2 linked regions of the Pseudorhodoplanes sinuspersici genome follow. The protein of the gene in region 1 interacts with the protein of each later gene in a pairwise test. Links are inferred from orthologs where the notes say so. Each region holds a gene or a part of one and is shown in the gene's direction. Other genes may lie near its edges.

Region 1 (7,415 bases):
TGAGATCAGCATGATCTGTTCGGCGGCGATGCGCTTGAGCACGGCATCGACCGGCGCCTTCTGATTGCGCCATCGCCACGCCAGCAAGGCGACCACATGCGTGTGCATGGAATAAGCCAGCGCGGTCGAGGTGCAGGCGCGCGTCATCGATCGAAGCAGGTCGGACAAATTTTGTTGATCGAGCCCGTCGCCGCCGAGCTCGACCGGGACCGCAGCGGACATCAAACGCGCATTCTTTAGATCCACAAAATTTTCGGACACGAACTCATCGTTTGCGTCGTGCGCCGCGCTCCGAGCGATAAAGTCCCGAAGGATGTCTGCAACCCGCTCAAACGGGTCGGATTCCCGCATCTCGTGTTTGTGAATGGCGGTCGCCATTGGAAGCCTCCTGGTGTGATTGCCCTTGTCTTTTCTCGTTGTCCGCATGTGGCAACGCGAGCGGCCTTCCAACAAGTCCATTATCTGTACTGGAGCGGCACCGGTCTTTGTGGTCTGATGGGCCATGGCGCAAAGCGGTTATGGGCAATTCTGTCCTGTTGCGAAGGGCGCGGAGATCGTCGCGACCCGTTGGACGCCGCTGATTCTGCGCGAGATCATGAGCGGCGAACGAAGCTTCAATGACATCCATCGCGGTGTGCCGCTGATGTCACGCGCGTTGCTGGCCGAGCGTCTTCGGCAGCTTGAACACGACGGCATCGTCGCGAAGCGTCCGCGCAAAGATCAGAAGGGACATGACTGGGCACTGACTACAGCCGGCGATGCCTTGCGCGAGGTCGTTGATGTGATTGGGCGTTGGGGCTTGATTTACGGGCGCGACAAAATCACCCCTGGCGATCGGGATTCTACCGTTTTGATGTGGGCTTTGCGCCGCCGCGTCGATCGTGAGGCCTTGCCGCCGCGCCGTGTCGTTGTGCGCTTTGATCTGTCGGGTGTTGCGCGTTGCCGCACCGGTCTTCGCAAGCACTGGCTTGTACTTGAACCATCGGACATCGATGTCTGTTACAAGGATCCCGGCTTTCCGGTCGATGTCACAGTGACGGGCGAGATGTCGGCGATGGTGTCGGTCTATCTCGGCTACGCCACGTGGCGGGACGCGATCCGCAAGGCGTTGCGTGTCGAAGGCGATCGCGAGATCAGCAAACGATTGGAGTCGTGGCTTCAGTTGGATCGTATCGTCGGGCGCGACCTGCCGATCGTGCCGCCCGCGGGCACGCCTAGCGCTCCAACCGGCCGCGGAGCTTCGGTTTTGCGGAACTCGTGATGATATCGCTGCTTGCGCGTTTCGGTGTCGCGTATGCCAACGCGTCACGCTGGCCGCAGAAGTCGCGCCGCAACTCGGCGTGCGCGAACAGGCGTGTGATTTCCGGATCGCTCGCCGCCGAGAGCAGCGACAGGCGATCCAGCGCGCAGGAGATTGTCGAGCGATCGACAATCGTGTTCATGTTGCACGCTACACCGGTGATCTGCACCCGCTGATCATCGAAGGCATTCGCAAAACCAATGCAGCGATAGCTGTTGAATGGCTGGATGGCGAATTCGAACACCTGAAACGAACCGAATTTCGACGGGATCGGCATCGTCTCTTCCATATCAGTGACACGCCCGTATTCGGACGCCCGCAGCGTGATCTCGTCATCGGTTTTGCCGAAGGTCGCGATCTCATGCCCGGCACGATAGATTTCGACGCTGGCAAAGCGCTCTGTCTTGCCGAGCGCGCCGAATGACATCGTATCCTTGCGGCCGCCGCGTTCGGCGTGGCGCTGGATGGCGTAATGCATGTCGTTGGCCACGCCGGGGACCGACATCTCGAAGGCCGGCCAGGGCTTGTCGACCTCGATCCAGGCCGGACGCGGTGCCGGCTCGCGGATGACCACGACTTCGGGCTGCTTGAAAAGTTCCGCCGCGAACAGCGACAGGACGGCGATGCCACCCAGATAGGCGAAGATCCGCACCAGCACCGCGCGCCCTTCGGGCGGCAGGACGAAGGGCTCGCTGGCCGTCAGCGCCAGTTTTTGCCAATCGGTGGTTCGGGCGACGGTTATGACTGAGGTCGCGGCGCGCCAGCTTAGGGTCTCGATGGCACGGCCAGTCCGGTCAAAGCCGCCGATCGTGGCCTGCGAGGCGCGCTTAAGCCATTGGCCTTGCGACAGAAACAGCGACAGCCGCAGCCAGCCAAACGTCAGCTCACGGCGCCATCGCGTCTGCCATTTTTGAAAATCGGCCCGGAGGACATCGACTGGCGATCGTTCCGCTGCAAAGCCGGAAACAGGTCGGGACGGGACGCTTCTGGTCCCTGTAAATTGCCTCAAGAAACAGCCCCCCTCGACGGCCTTTCAAGCCGACGTTGTCATGGCTGCCTTTCTCGCTTAGAAGCCCCTCCGTCCGGTTTCCGCATTGCGCAAACGCGGACCATTTTCCGCCGGAGAGTCAACGATGGGTTACAAGGTCGCGGTTGTCGGCGCCACGGGCAATGTGGGCCGCGAAATGCTCGAAATCCTGGCCGAGCGGCGGTTTCCCGCCGACGAGGTCGTTGCCATTGCCTCGCGCCGTTCGCAGGGCGTGGAAGTCTCCTATGGCGACAAAACGCTGAAGGCCAAAGCGCTCGAGCATTACGACTTTTCCGACATCGATATCTGCCTGATGTCGGCCGGCGGTGCCGTGTCGAAGGAATGGTCGCCGAAGATCGCAGCGCAGGGCGCGGTGGTGATCGACAATTCGTCGCAATGGCGCATGGACCCGGACGTGCCGCTGGTGGTGCCGGAAGTGAATGCCGATGCGATTGCCGGCTTCACCAAGAAGGGCATCATCGCCAATCCGAACTGTTCGACCGCCCAGCTCGTCGTGGTGCTGAAGCCGCTGCACGACAAGGCGAAGATCAAGCGCGTCGTCGTCTCGACCTATCAATCGGTGTCGGGCGCCGGCAAGGATGGCATGGACGAACTCGATCGCCAGACCAAGGCGGTCTATTCGCTCGGCGAACTCGAGACCAAGAAATTCACCAAGCGGATCGCCTTCAACGTCATTCCGCATATCGATGTCTTCATGGACGACGGCTACACCAAGGAAGAGTGGAAGATGGTGGCCGAGACCAAGAAGATTCTCGATCCGAAGATCAAGCTGACCGCGACCTGCGTGCGCGTGCCGGTTTTCATCAGCCATTCGGAAGCGGTGAATATCGAATTCGAAAACGAGATCACTGTCGACGAGGCGCATGAGGTGCTGCGCAATGCGCCGGGCGTGCTGGTCGTCGACAAGCGCGAAAACGGCGGCTACGTCACGCCGTATGAAGCGGCCGGCGAAGACGCCACCTATGTCAGCCGCGTGCGCGAAGATCCGACCGTCGATCACGGGCTCGCGCTGTGGTGCGTATCGGACAATCTCCGCAAAGGCGCGGCGCTGAATGCGATCCAGATCGCCGAAAGCCTGATCAACCGCAAGCTGATCACGGCAAAACAGAAGGCGGCGTAATTTCTGGTCATTCCGGGGCGCGACCGTCAGGTCGCGAACCCGGAATGACAGCCCTAAAACCTCGGTCCCGCCAGCACTTTCGCATGCTCGGCCTCAGCCACCGGCACGAACTCCCCGCTCTCACGGTCACACACCGACAACGCACCTGTGGCGACGCCAAAATACGCGCCATGGACCATGACAGTGCCGCGCTCGATCATTTTGGCGAGCCGTGGAAACGTCATCAGGTTGTCGAGGCTGTTGATGATATTCGCCTGTTCCAGCTTGCGCAGATAATCAGCCGGCGAGAGCGATCCGCGCGGCCCGGCCTTGTCCATCGCCGGTGCCATCAGCTTCATCCAGTTGCCGATAAAGTCACCCGGCGACAGCGGCTCTGCGTCCTCGGCGAACGCGCGTACGCCACCGCATTGCGCATGGCCGAGCACAACGATGTGTTTGATCTTCAGCGCGGCGATGCCGAATTCCAGTGCCGCAGACACGCCATGCGCATGACCATCCGGCTCGTAGGGCGGGATGATATTGGCGACATTGCGCACGACGAAGAGTTCGCCCGGCCGCGCGTCGAAAATAACTTCGGGCGATACGCGCGAGTCGCAACAGCCGACCACCATGATTTGCGGCGCCTGGCCGGTTTCCGCCAGCGCCTGATAGCGGCTCTGCTCCTCACGCAACCGGCCGCCGAGAAAGGCGGTGTAGCCTTCGAGAAGGCGATCAGGGAAAGTCATGGCGATCCGTTCTCACAGTTTATGTTGTTCCGGGGCGCCGCGAAGGTCCTGGAATGACTACCGTTATTCACGTCCAGATCGCCATCGGCAACCCATAGGCATCGCATGGCGGTGGATCGGGAAACGGTCGTGCGATACCGGCATGGAGGCGACGCGCGATCATAGCGCAGGCCAGCGCGTCGAGAAGATCGTCAGCGGCTGCACCCTCAGGCGGCGCAGCTTCGACGATATCGCGCGGCAATCCGGCCATGATCAGTAATTCGCGCCGCAGGCGAAGTCCGGGCCCGTAAACCGTGCCCTTGATCTTCTTCGGCTCGGTCAAGGCGCGCTCGCCATTCAATCGCCAGAAGGCGGCTTCGGGGTGAACCTCGAACACCCGCGCCGCCAGGGCTGCATCGTCTCGCAGGCAGGCATCCACCTCGCGGATTTTCGGTGCGATCATGAAAAGCTGCTTCGAGATCTTGCGCGGTGGATCGGAGGTGGCGAGGGCGATGCCGCAAGCTTTGCGATAGTCGCTTGCCGCCAGTGCTGATCGTGAGGGTACGGAAAACACCGACGACTGCCGTGCGCCCAAGAGTGGCCGGATGGCGTTTTCCGCGGCCCGGCCGCCAATGCCGGTGCGCTCTGGCAAGCCGATCGGCATATCGACGGCGACGACAGCGGGCCTTTCCGGCGCTTCGATGATGTCGGCAAAGCGCGGCATGATGCGGACGCGGATTTCGTCGCCGGCCGGCCGGACAAAGGCCGCGGCCCATCCCGCGCGGCAGCCATCCAGGCCCACAAGCCAGACGTCGTCGTTATTCATTCCAATCGCTGTCCTCCACAGCTTGTCGCTTGCGGCTTACGCTGGCATGACTGCGGCTGTCTCGCTAGTGGTCCGATTCTAACGTTCGCACCCCGTTTCAGCAGGCACTGTTGCGAACGTTAGAATCAAAGGACCACTAGCAAGTACAAGCTGCTAGTGGAGTTTTGGATTTGACATTCGCTTTGCGAGTCTGCGGTTAACAGGGTAGCGAATGTCAAATCCACTCCACTAGGCTTGCGACAAAAAGGGGACATCATGACCATCCGACCGCGCCGTTCCGTTCTTTACATGCCAGGCTCGAATGCCCGCGCGATCGAGAAGGCGCGCACCCTGCCGGCCGATGGCATCATTATCGATCTGGAGGATGCGGTTGCGCCGGACGCGAAAGTTCAGGCGCGGGAACAGGTTGCCGCGGCGGTGAAAGCCGGAGGCTTTGGCGCCCGGGAGGTGTTCATCCGCGTCAACGGTATCGATACGCCGTGGCATGCGGAGGATATGGCGGCGGCCGCGCGTGCCGCGCCCGATGCGATCCTGGTTCCGAAAATCAACAATTCCGCGCAGCTTGAAATGGTCGGACGCCGCCTGCTCGATATGGGGACCGATCACAAGACGCGGATCTGGGCGATGATCGAAACGCCGATCGCCATCATCAACATCGCCGATATCGCCGCTGCGGCAAAAGATTCCGAAACGCGATTGTCCGGCTTCGTGCTCGGCACCAACGATCTCGCCAAGGAAACATCGGCGCGGCTTGTTCCGGGCCGCGCGCCGATGCTGCCGTGGATCACAAGCTGCGTCCTGGCCGCGCGCGCTTATGGCATTGCGATCCTCGATGGCGTGTTCAACGATATCGGCAATGCGCAAGGTTTCATCGAAGAATGCCAACAGGGACGCGATCTCGGCATGGACGGCAAGACGCTGATTCATCCCAACCAGATTACGCCGTGCAACGAGACCTTTTCGCCGAGCGACACCGAGATCGCGCAGGCGCGCAAGTTCATCGCCGCATTCGAGTTGCCGGAGAATGCCGACAAGGGCGCGATCATGCTCGACGGCCGCATGGTCGAACGCATGCATGCCGACATCGCCCGCCGCACGGTGGCGGTCGCGGATGCGATTGCGGCACGGAGCTGATGGTTTGCATATGAATCACCCCATCCTCCGCTCGTCCCCGCGAAGGCGGGGACCCAGAGTTTAAAACTGGATTCCCGCTTTCGCGGGAATGAGCGGATGAGGAAACGCTTCGCTCCAATAAAGGCAGGTACCATGTCCCTCGAACTCTTCGCCGCCTATCTCCTCGCCTGCGTCGTCTTCACGCTCGTCCCCGGTCCGACGGTGACGTTGATTGTCGCCAACTCGCTGACGCATGGCACCCGCGCAGGTCTTCTCAATGTCGCGGGCACGCAGCTTGGCCTCGCCGTCTTCGTCGGCGTGCTGGTGATCGGTCTTGCGTCGGTGATCGAGACGATGGGTGTGTGGTTCGACTGGGTGCGCTTCATCGGCGCCGCCTATCTCGTCTGGATCGGCCTCAAGATGTTTCGCGCCTCAGGCAAAATTGACGATCTCGGCAAGACGCAAGCGCCACGCGGCGGATTTTTGCTGCAGGGCTTTCTGGTGATGCTCAGCAATCCGAAGGTGCTGATTTTCTTCGGCGCTTTCATTCCGCAATTCGTCGATCCGAATGGCGACTATGTCATGCAGGTGATCCTGCTCGGCGCAACGGCGATGTTCACGGCGGCCATTACCGACGGCTCTTATGCCATCCTGACCGGCCGCGCGCGATTGTTCTTCACGCGGGCGCGTGTCCGTATGATCGCGAAACTCAGCGGCGTCTTCCTGATCGGCGGCGGCGTGTGGCTGGCGCTGACAAGGACGCGGTGAAAACAAAAATGGCCGGGCGATAAGCCCGGCCATTGCATCATCTGATCTTGAAAACTCTTACATCCACGGGCGCTCGGCGCCGACCTTGCTCTCGTAAGAGTCGATCTTGTCTTTCTTGACCATCGTCAGGCCGATGTCGTCGAGGCCGTTCAGCAGGCAATGCTTGCGATGCGGATCGATATCGAACTTGATGGCGCCGCCATCCGGTCCGCGGATTTCCTGATTCTCGAGATCGATAGTCATTGTTGCATTGGCGCCGCGCTCGGCATCGTCGAAAAGCTTTTCGAGATCCTCGTGCGATACGCGGATCGGCAGAATGCCATTCTTGAAGCTGTTATTGTAGAAAATGTCACCGAACGAGGTCGAGATCACGCAGCGGATGCCGAAATCGAGCAGCGCCCACGGCGCATGCTCGCGCGAAGAGCCGCAGCCGAAATTATCGCCGGCCACCAGGATCTTGGCGTTGCGATAGGCGGGCTTGTTGAGCACGAAATCCGGGTTCTCGCTGCCGTCGTCATTGAAGCGCTTTTCCGAGA
Region 2 (7,414 bases), 990 kb from region 1 along the record:
GCCGCGCCGGGAACAGGTCAGATGCCACGCGTACCGATGCGTTGCTGCCGTGGCTAGAAACCGGCAAAATCACCACGTCCATCATCCCTGTTGCGGCCGGTTGACACCCGGCGCTTGTTTTTCAACGCGTTGACGATGCGATCGTTTCAGGCGCTGGCGCTTTCGTCATTGGTGCGTTCGGGCTGCCAGGGAAAGCGTCCCTCGACCTCGACCTGAAGGCTCAGGCTGAGCACCGTTCGGATGGCGACAATGCCCGCCAGGATGGCGATACTGGTGAGCGTCGGTGTGACCGCAACGGTGCGAATGATGTCCGCGGCGACCAGCACTTCCAGTCCGAGCAGGATGGCCCGGCCGATATCCTGCCGCAAGCGGCGGAAGGCATCGATCTCCGCTTTTCCAAAAAGCGCGGAGAAATAACGGCTGGTCGCAATCAGGAGACCGAATGTAATCAGTGCGACGCCAGCGCCATCGAGCGCGGCGCCGACATTTTCAATCCATTCTGTGAACATTGAGACAGCCCCGTTCTCTTTGTCGTGCCAATGGTCGGTTACGCGTCCTTCTTCTTCTCCAGTGTCTTGAAATGCCCCCTGGCCTGCAGCCATGCCAGCAGGATCAGGCTCGGGATCGCAACCAGAGAAGAAATCACAAAGAACATGAACCAGCCGGTCGCTTCGGCGACGAAGCCGCCACCGGACGACAGCGTGGTGCGGCCGACGGCGGCGAGGGCTGTCAGCAACGCAAACTGCGTCGCGGTGTGCAGGCGCACGCCGCACAAAGCGGAGAGATAGGCCACGAAGATCACCGTGCCGATGGCGCCGCAGAAATTCTCGATGATGATCGTCACGGTGAGCGCCGGCACATTCGGGCCGATCAGCGCCAGTGCCGCAAAGGTGAGATTGGAGAGAAGCTGCAAAATGCCGCCGACCCACAGGCTCGTAGAGAGCGGCAAGGCGCGCGCAACGGCACCGCCGGCAAAACCGCCGACCAAGGCGGCGGCGAGCCCCACGCCTTTGACGATCGCCGCGTAGGTCGCCTTGTCGAAACCGATATCGATGACGAACGGCCCGGTCAGCACGCCGGCGAAGGCATCGCAAAACTTGTACAGCACGACGAACAGCAGCACGACGATGGCCATGTCGCGCGTCAGGAATTCCTGAAAGGCGCCGAAGGCGGTCAGGGCCACGCGGCTGATCGGATCGCGCGACTTGTCGACAACGTCGATGGGCGCGGACGGTTCGGTCGCCATCAGGGTTGCGAACAGGCCAACACCCATTAACGCTGCCGCCGCGATATAGCCCCACCGCCACGCGGCATCGGCGGTAACGCCGATATGTGCGAGCCAGGCCGCCAGCGCCAGCACGCCGGCACCGGAGGCCAGCATGCCGATGCGATAGGCGGCGACATAGCCGGCCATGCCGGCCGCCTGCTCGCTGGTCTCAAGGCTTTCGACGCGGAAGGCATCGATGACGATATCCTGCGTCGCCGATGCAATGGCCACCAGCACCGCGCCCAGCGCGACCGGCCACAACGCGGCACTCGGATTCTGAAAGGCCAGGAACAGGATCGCGGCGGCCAGCAGCAATTGCGAGAAGACCAGCCAGCCGCGCCGCCGCCCGAGCGCCTTCGACAGGATCGGCACATCGAGCGCATCGACCAGCGGCGCCCAGAGAAACTTGATGGTGTAGGGCAGGCCGACCAGCGCATAGAGACCGATGGTGCGCAGGTTCACCCCGCTCTCGGTCATCCAGATCGCCAGCGTGGTGCCGGACAAGGCGAGCGGAAGCCCCGACGAAAAGCCGAGCAGGATGACGATCAACACCCGCGGCTTCAGATAAACCGCAAGTGCGTCGGACCAGGTGGTTTTCGCGGAGGATTCAAGAGTCGTCATGCGGAACTCAGATTCGCCACAGTGGATGCTAGCCGTCATGCTCGCGCTTGTCATCGCAAGCCGGATTTAAACAACTTGCGCCTTATTACGGCCGTCCCCTCGGCCAAGCCGAGGGATGTTGGATCCACGTCTTTTGATTCATATTGAAGAGAAGAAAGACGTGGATGCGCGGGCATAGGCGTCAACGACGCCGTCCTCGACGGCTTAAGCCCGGCCATGACAGCAATTCTGTGGCGACCTATTCCCCCGCGATCCGGCGGGCGCCGATCGGCGCCGGGATCACCACGGCGCTGGCATCGTCGTCGTCACCATCGAATTCCACTTCGCGGATGCGCGCGCCGCGCTTCTCCATCTTGTCGGCGGAGATGAGGATCTGCCGGATATCCTCATTGGCCTGGCCGAAGTGGTTGTCGAGCTTGTTGACGCGGTCACGCAGGCGGCGCAGGTCGTCCATCAGATTGCCGACCTCGGCGTGAATCTTGTCGGCGGCTTCGCGCATCTTGGCGTCGCGATGGATCTGCTGGATCACCTGGATCGCCAGCATCAGCAGCGAGGGCGACACGATCACCACCTTGGAGCGGAAGGCCCGCTGGATCAAATCGTCGAACTGGTCGTGCAACTCGGCATAGACGGATTCCGACGGCACGAACATCAGCGCCAGATCCTGCGTTTCGCCGGGCAGCAGGTATTTGCCGGCGATATCGGCAATGTGTTTCGACACATGCTGACGCAGCAGCTTGCCGGCGAGGTTGCGTTCGTCGTCGGACTTCGAGTCACGGAACGCGGTCACCGCCTCAAGCGGAAACTTGGCATCGATGATCAGCGGGCGCTGGTCGGGAAAGTGGATGACGCAGTCCGGGCGGGTGCTGTTCGACAGCGTGAACTGGAATTCGTAGGTGCCCTTCGGCAGCCCATCCTCGATGATCATCTCCATGCGGCCCTGGCCGAAGGCGCCGCGCTGCTGCTTGTTCGACAGCACGCTTTGCAGCGAGGTGACCTGCGAGGCGAGGGCCGTGATATTTTGCTGCGCCGAATCGATCACCGCGAGCCGTTCGTTCAGCCGCGCGAGATTGTCGGTGGTCTGCTGTGTGGAGTGCTGCACCGACTGGCCGACACGATGGGTCACGGCGTCCAGCCGCTCGGAGAAAGATTTCTCGAATTGCGACTGCCGGTTGGCCAGCATGTCGCCCATGGCCCGGACGAGACCCGAGGTTTCCGCCTGCATGCGGCGAAGCTCGGCCATGCGGGCTTCGCTCTGCATCCGCGCTTCGTTCTGTTCGGTTTCGATTCGCTCCGCTTCTGCGGCCTGCAACAGGCGGCGTCGCCGCCGCGCCATCAGCACCACCGCGACGCCGATGACGGCCGCCAGAACGAGCGCGAAGGCCGCCGCGACGATGGCGACAACCAGCAGGGGATCGACGCCGGTCAGGCGGTCCCGGATCAGGGCGAAGGTGTCCATCCGGCCCTTTTAGCACGATTCGGAAGCGCCATAGAACAAAAAGAGAACATTTGTCCAGGGATTTCTTCCCTTTCCCCGCCCTCTACGGGGAGCGGGAAGGAACCTCTGGGAGAGAGGGAAGAGCCGCAAAACCAAATTGACCGCGCGCCGCGCAATCCTTACATCGCGCGCATGGCACTCCGCGACATCATCGTTATTCCTGACAAGCGCCTGCGTCTGGTCTCCAAGCCGGTCGAGAAGGTGGATGCGGCTATCCGCAAACTCGCCGACGACATGTTCGAGACCATGTATGAGGCACCCGGCATCGGCCTCGCCGCGATCCAGATCGCCGAGCCGCTGCGCCTCGTCACCATGGACCTTGCCGGCAAGGAAGAAGAGAAGAGGCCGGCCGTCTTCATCAATCCGGAGATCCTGTGGTCGTCGGAGGAGATGAACGTGCACGAGGAAGGCTGCCTCTCGATCCCGGAATATTACGAGGAGGTCGAGCGGCCGGCGAAGATCAAGGTCCGCTATCTCGATCTCGACGGGAAGCTGCACGAAGTCGACGCCGACGGCATGCTGGCGACCTGCCTGCAGCATGAGATCGACCATCTGAACGGCGTGTTGTTCATCGACCATATCTCGAAGCTGAAGCGCGACCGCGTCATCAAGAAATACACCAAGATCGCGAAACAGGCGGCGGAGTAATGCCGCTCCGCCTGATCTTCATGGGCACGCCGGACTTTGCGGTGCCGACGCTGGTGGAGATCGTCGGCGCCGGGCATGAGGTGGTTGCCGTCTATACGCGCGAGCCAAAGCCGGCCGGCCGCGGCATGGAGCTGCAGGATACGCCGGTGGCGCGCGAGGCCAAGCGCTTCGGCCTGCCGGTGCTGACGCCGAAGACATTGCGGACGCAAGAGGCGCAGGCGCAGTTCCGCGCCTTCGATGCCGATGCTGCGGTGGTCGTCGCCTATGGGCTGATCCTGCCGGCGGCGATTCTCGAGGCGGTGCCGCTCGGCTGTTTCAATCTGCATGCGTCTCTGTTGCCGCGCTGGCGTGGTGCTGCGCCGATCAACCGCGCGGTGATGGCAGGCGATGCGGAGAGCGGCGTCACCGTCATGAAGATGGACGAGGGCCTCGACACCGGCGGCATGGCGATGATGGAGCGCATGCCGATCGATGCCGACATGACCGCCGGCGCTCTGCACGATCGTCTGGCCAGTATCGGCAGCGATCTGATGCATCGTGCGCTCGGCGCACTGGAGCGCGGCACGCTGCAAGTCGTGCCGCAACCGGACGCGGGCGTGACCTACGCCGAAAAGCTGAACAAGGGCGAAACGCGGATCGACTGGAGCAAACCGGCGCAGGAGGTGCACAACCACATCCGCGGGCTGTCACCCTTTCCCGGCGCGTGGTTTGAGTTGCCGGGCGAGAAGGCGCCGGTGCGGGTGAAGGTGTTGCGCTCGACACGCGTCTCCGGCAGTGGCGCGCCAGGCACGTTGCTCGATGACAATCTCACCATCGCCTGCGGCGACGGCGCCATCCGCATTCTGGAATTGCAACGCGCCGGCAAGCAGCCAATGAAGGCGGATGAATTCCTGCGCGGCAACAAGCTCGCGCCCGGCGCCGTGCTCCGATAGCTTTCTTTATCGCCGCGAAGACAACGCGGTTCACATATGGCTGCGTTCGGCCATGCGTTTGTTGAAACTCTCGGCGGGATGCCCGGCCCAATGATGCCGCCGGCCTTCGACGACATCTTCCAAATCGCTCGCGTTCACGCTGACGAGATCGGAATGACCAAAGCCTTTCGAATAATCCAGAATCGACACGATCTCCGGTGTGAAGCGCATCAACGGAACGGCCGCCGGGTCGGGCTGCGGCATGATCTTGTATTCGGGATAACGCTGCAGCAGCAGGGTATAGGCATGATCGATTTCACCACGCGCTTCGACCCATTCGGCGCGTGCGGCCATCGACAGGCCCTTGATCTGCAACGGCTGGCGGACGTCGTTGGCGATCGCGATCGACACACGCGGGTCGCGCATGAGATTGGCGAATTTCTGGCTGTCGCGGGCGATGAAACAGTAGATGACCAGGCCGTCATTCGCGTAGCCGACGATCGTCGCCTGCGGCCATCCGTCGGGCCGGTTGGTTGCCACGCTCATGATACGATGCTGATCCAGCAACGCGATAATCTGGCGCTTGAATGCGGCTTTCATCGGAACGCTCCTTGACTATAGCTTCATCTTCGTCTGTCTGCGTCTTTCGCCCTTGAGGTAGATCAATCGTGCCGCGTCATCGTTTGCTGATCGAATATAAGGATAGTCCTTGTCGTGGCTGGCAATACCAGGTCGATCCATGACGATTCTCGTAAGAACCGAAACGCCGGACGATCACGACGCCATTCGTTCGGTCAACAAGGCCGCCTTCGGCGTATCCGTCGAGGCCGATCTCGTTGATCGTTTGCGCGCCGATGGGGATCTGCTTCTTTCGCTTGTCGCGGAAGGTGAGAACGGGATTGTCGGTTATTGCGGATTTTCCCGGCTGATAATTGACGCGAATGACAAGCATGCAAATGGGGTGTCGCTCGGGCCTGTGGCCGTGCTGCCGCGGGAGCAGAAGCACGGTGTCGGACAAAAGATGGTTCGCGAAGGGGTCGCGCGACTGAAAGCTATGGGCGAGACTTTGATCATTGTCCTTGGCGAGCCGGCTTATTATTCGCGCTTCGGATTCGATGTTGCTGCGGCCTCAGCCTTTCGCACACCCTATGACGGACCGTATCTGCAAGCGCTGCGTCTGTCGGACGACGCGCCGGCCGGCGGCGATGTGCGGTATGCTGCCGCCTTTGCGGGCTTGTGACGGATGCCACGCTACAAATTCCTCATCGAATATGACGGCCGGCCCTATCGCGGCTGGCAATATCAGGCCGATGCGCCGACCATTCAGGGCGCACTCGAAGACGCGATCGCACAATTCGACGGCCAGCGCGTCACGATCCAGGGCGCGGGACGCACCGACGCCGGTGTGCATGCGCTGGGTCAGGTCGCGCATGCGGACCTGCGCAGCGAACATGATGGCGGGACGGTGCGCGATGCGCTGAATTTCTATCTGCGGCCGCAGCCGATCGCGATCCTTGCCGCTGAACGTGTTGGCGACGATTTCAATGCGCGGTTCTCGGCCAACGCGCGACATTATCTCTATCGCATCGTCAACCGGCGGCCGGATCTGGCGCTCGATGCCGGCCGCTCATGGCGCGTCGGTCGTCCGCTCGATATCGAGGCGATGCGCGAGGCGGCGAAGCGGCTCATTGGCAAGCATGATTTCACGACATTTCGCTCGACCGAATGTCAGTCGAAGTCGCCGCTGAAGACGCTGGATCAACTCGATATCGAAACCGATGGCTGGAATGTGAACGTGCTCGTTTCCGCACGGTCGTTCCTGCACAATCAGGTGCGCTCGATGGTCGGATCGCTAGTGCATGTCGGCGAAGGCAAATGGAGTGCGGACGACATCACCCGCATTCTGCAGGCACGCGATCGGACGAAATGCGGACAAGTGGCTCCGGCAGAGGGCCTGTATCTGGTGAAAGTGGACTATTGACAGCGTGTTGTCAAAATGACAATATGTTGTCGTGATGAAGCCGAGCCCAGCGCAACTGACCGACCTCATTCTGGAAATCTTCCGGACTAACGGGCGCTTGCTCGCGGCTGGCGACGACCTTGTTGCCGATCTTGGCCTCACCAGCGCGCGCTGGCAGGTGCTTGGTGCGATCGCGCTGGCGCCGGAGCGATTGCCGGTGGCGCAGATCGCGCGCGATATGGGGCTGACGCGGCAGGCCGTGCAACGCATTGCCAACGATCTCGAGGCGGCAGGCTTGCTGCGTTTCGAGGAGAATCCGCGGCATCAACGCGCACAACTGGTGCTGCTGACGCCGGCCGGACGAAAGGCTTTCGATGCGGCCATGGCGCGCCAGCTTCCCTGGGCAAAGAATCTCGGCGCTACGCTGAAAGCCGATGAGGTCGAGACCGCACTGACCGTGTTGCGGACGATCCGCGAGCGGGCAACCGTCGAAGTCGCACTGAAACCGG

The links.
Region 2: the proteins of CAK95_RS07745 (region 1) and def interact in binary tests that used the Escherichia coli proteins (3 or more experiments, as listed by UniProt). The link is inferred for Pseudorhodoplanes sinuspersici from one-to-one orthologs.

The regions. Positions count from the first base shown.
Region 1 is NZ_CP021112.1:1,558,455-1,565,869, reverse strand. What follows is about bases 1,497-4,450. They hold CAK95_RS07745 (aspartate-semialdehyde dehydrogenase), read left to right. Parts: upstream 1,497-2,433; coding sequence 2,434-3,468; downstream 3,469-4,450. Other genes in these bases: CAK95_RS07735 (DUF429 domain-containing protein), read right to left, coding at 4,261-4,450; CAK95_RS07740 (carbonic anhydrase), read right to left, coding at 3,522-4,193; CAK95_RS07750 (hypothetical protein), read right to left, coding at 1,497-2,309. Also shown: CAK95_RS07760 (acyl-CoA dehydrogenase family protein), read right to left, coding at 1-351; CAK95_RS07755 (winged helix-turn-helix transcriptional regulator), read left to right, coding at 503-1,261; more of CAK95_RS07750, read right to left, coding at 1,215-1,496; more of CAK95_RS07735, read right to left, coding at 4,451-4,998; CAK95_RS07730 (HpcH/HpaI aldolase/citrate lyase family protein), read left to right, coding at 5,254-6,132; CAK95_RS07725 (LysE family translocator), read left to right, coding at 6,265-6,879; leuD (3-isopropylmalate dehydratase small subunit), read right to left, coding at 6,937-7,415.
Region 2 is NZ_CP021112.1:566,812-574,225, reverse strand. What follows is about bases 2,324-5,276. They hold def (peptide deformylase), read left to right. Parts: upstream 2,324-3,518; coding sequence 3,519-4,034; downstream 4,035-5,276. Other genes in these bases: CAK95_RS02835 (pyridoxamine 5'-phosphate oxidase family protein), read right to left, coding at 4,997-5,276; fmt (methionyl-tRNA formyltransferase), read left to right, coding at 4,034-4,966; CAK95_RS02850 (DNA recombination protein RmuC), read right to left, coding at 2,324-3,347. In the rest of the region: CAK95_RS02860 (DUF1622 domain-containing protein), read right to left, coding at 147-509; CAK95_RS02855 (AmpG family muropeptide MFS transporter), read right to left, coding at 548-1,888; more of CAK95_RS02850, read right to left, coding at 2,127-2,323; more of CAK95_RS02835, read right to left, coding at 5,277-5,545; CAK95_RS02830 (GNAT family N-acetyltransferase), read left to right, coding at 5,685-6,185; tRNA pseudouridine(38-40) synthase TruA, read left to right, coding at 6,189-6,926; CAK95_RS02820 (MarR family winged helix-turn-helix transcriptional regulator), read left to right, coding at 6,961-7,414. UniProt on the Escherichia coli protein: Removes the formyl group from the N-terminal Met of newly synthesized proteins. Requires at least a dipeptide for an efficient rate of reaction. N-terminal L-methionine is a prerequisite for activity but the enzyme has broad specificity at other positions.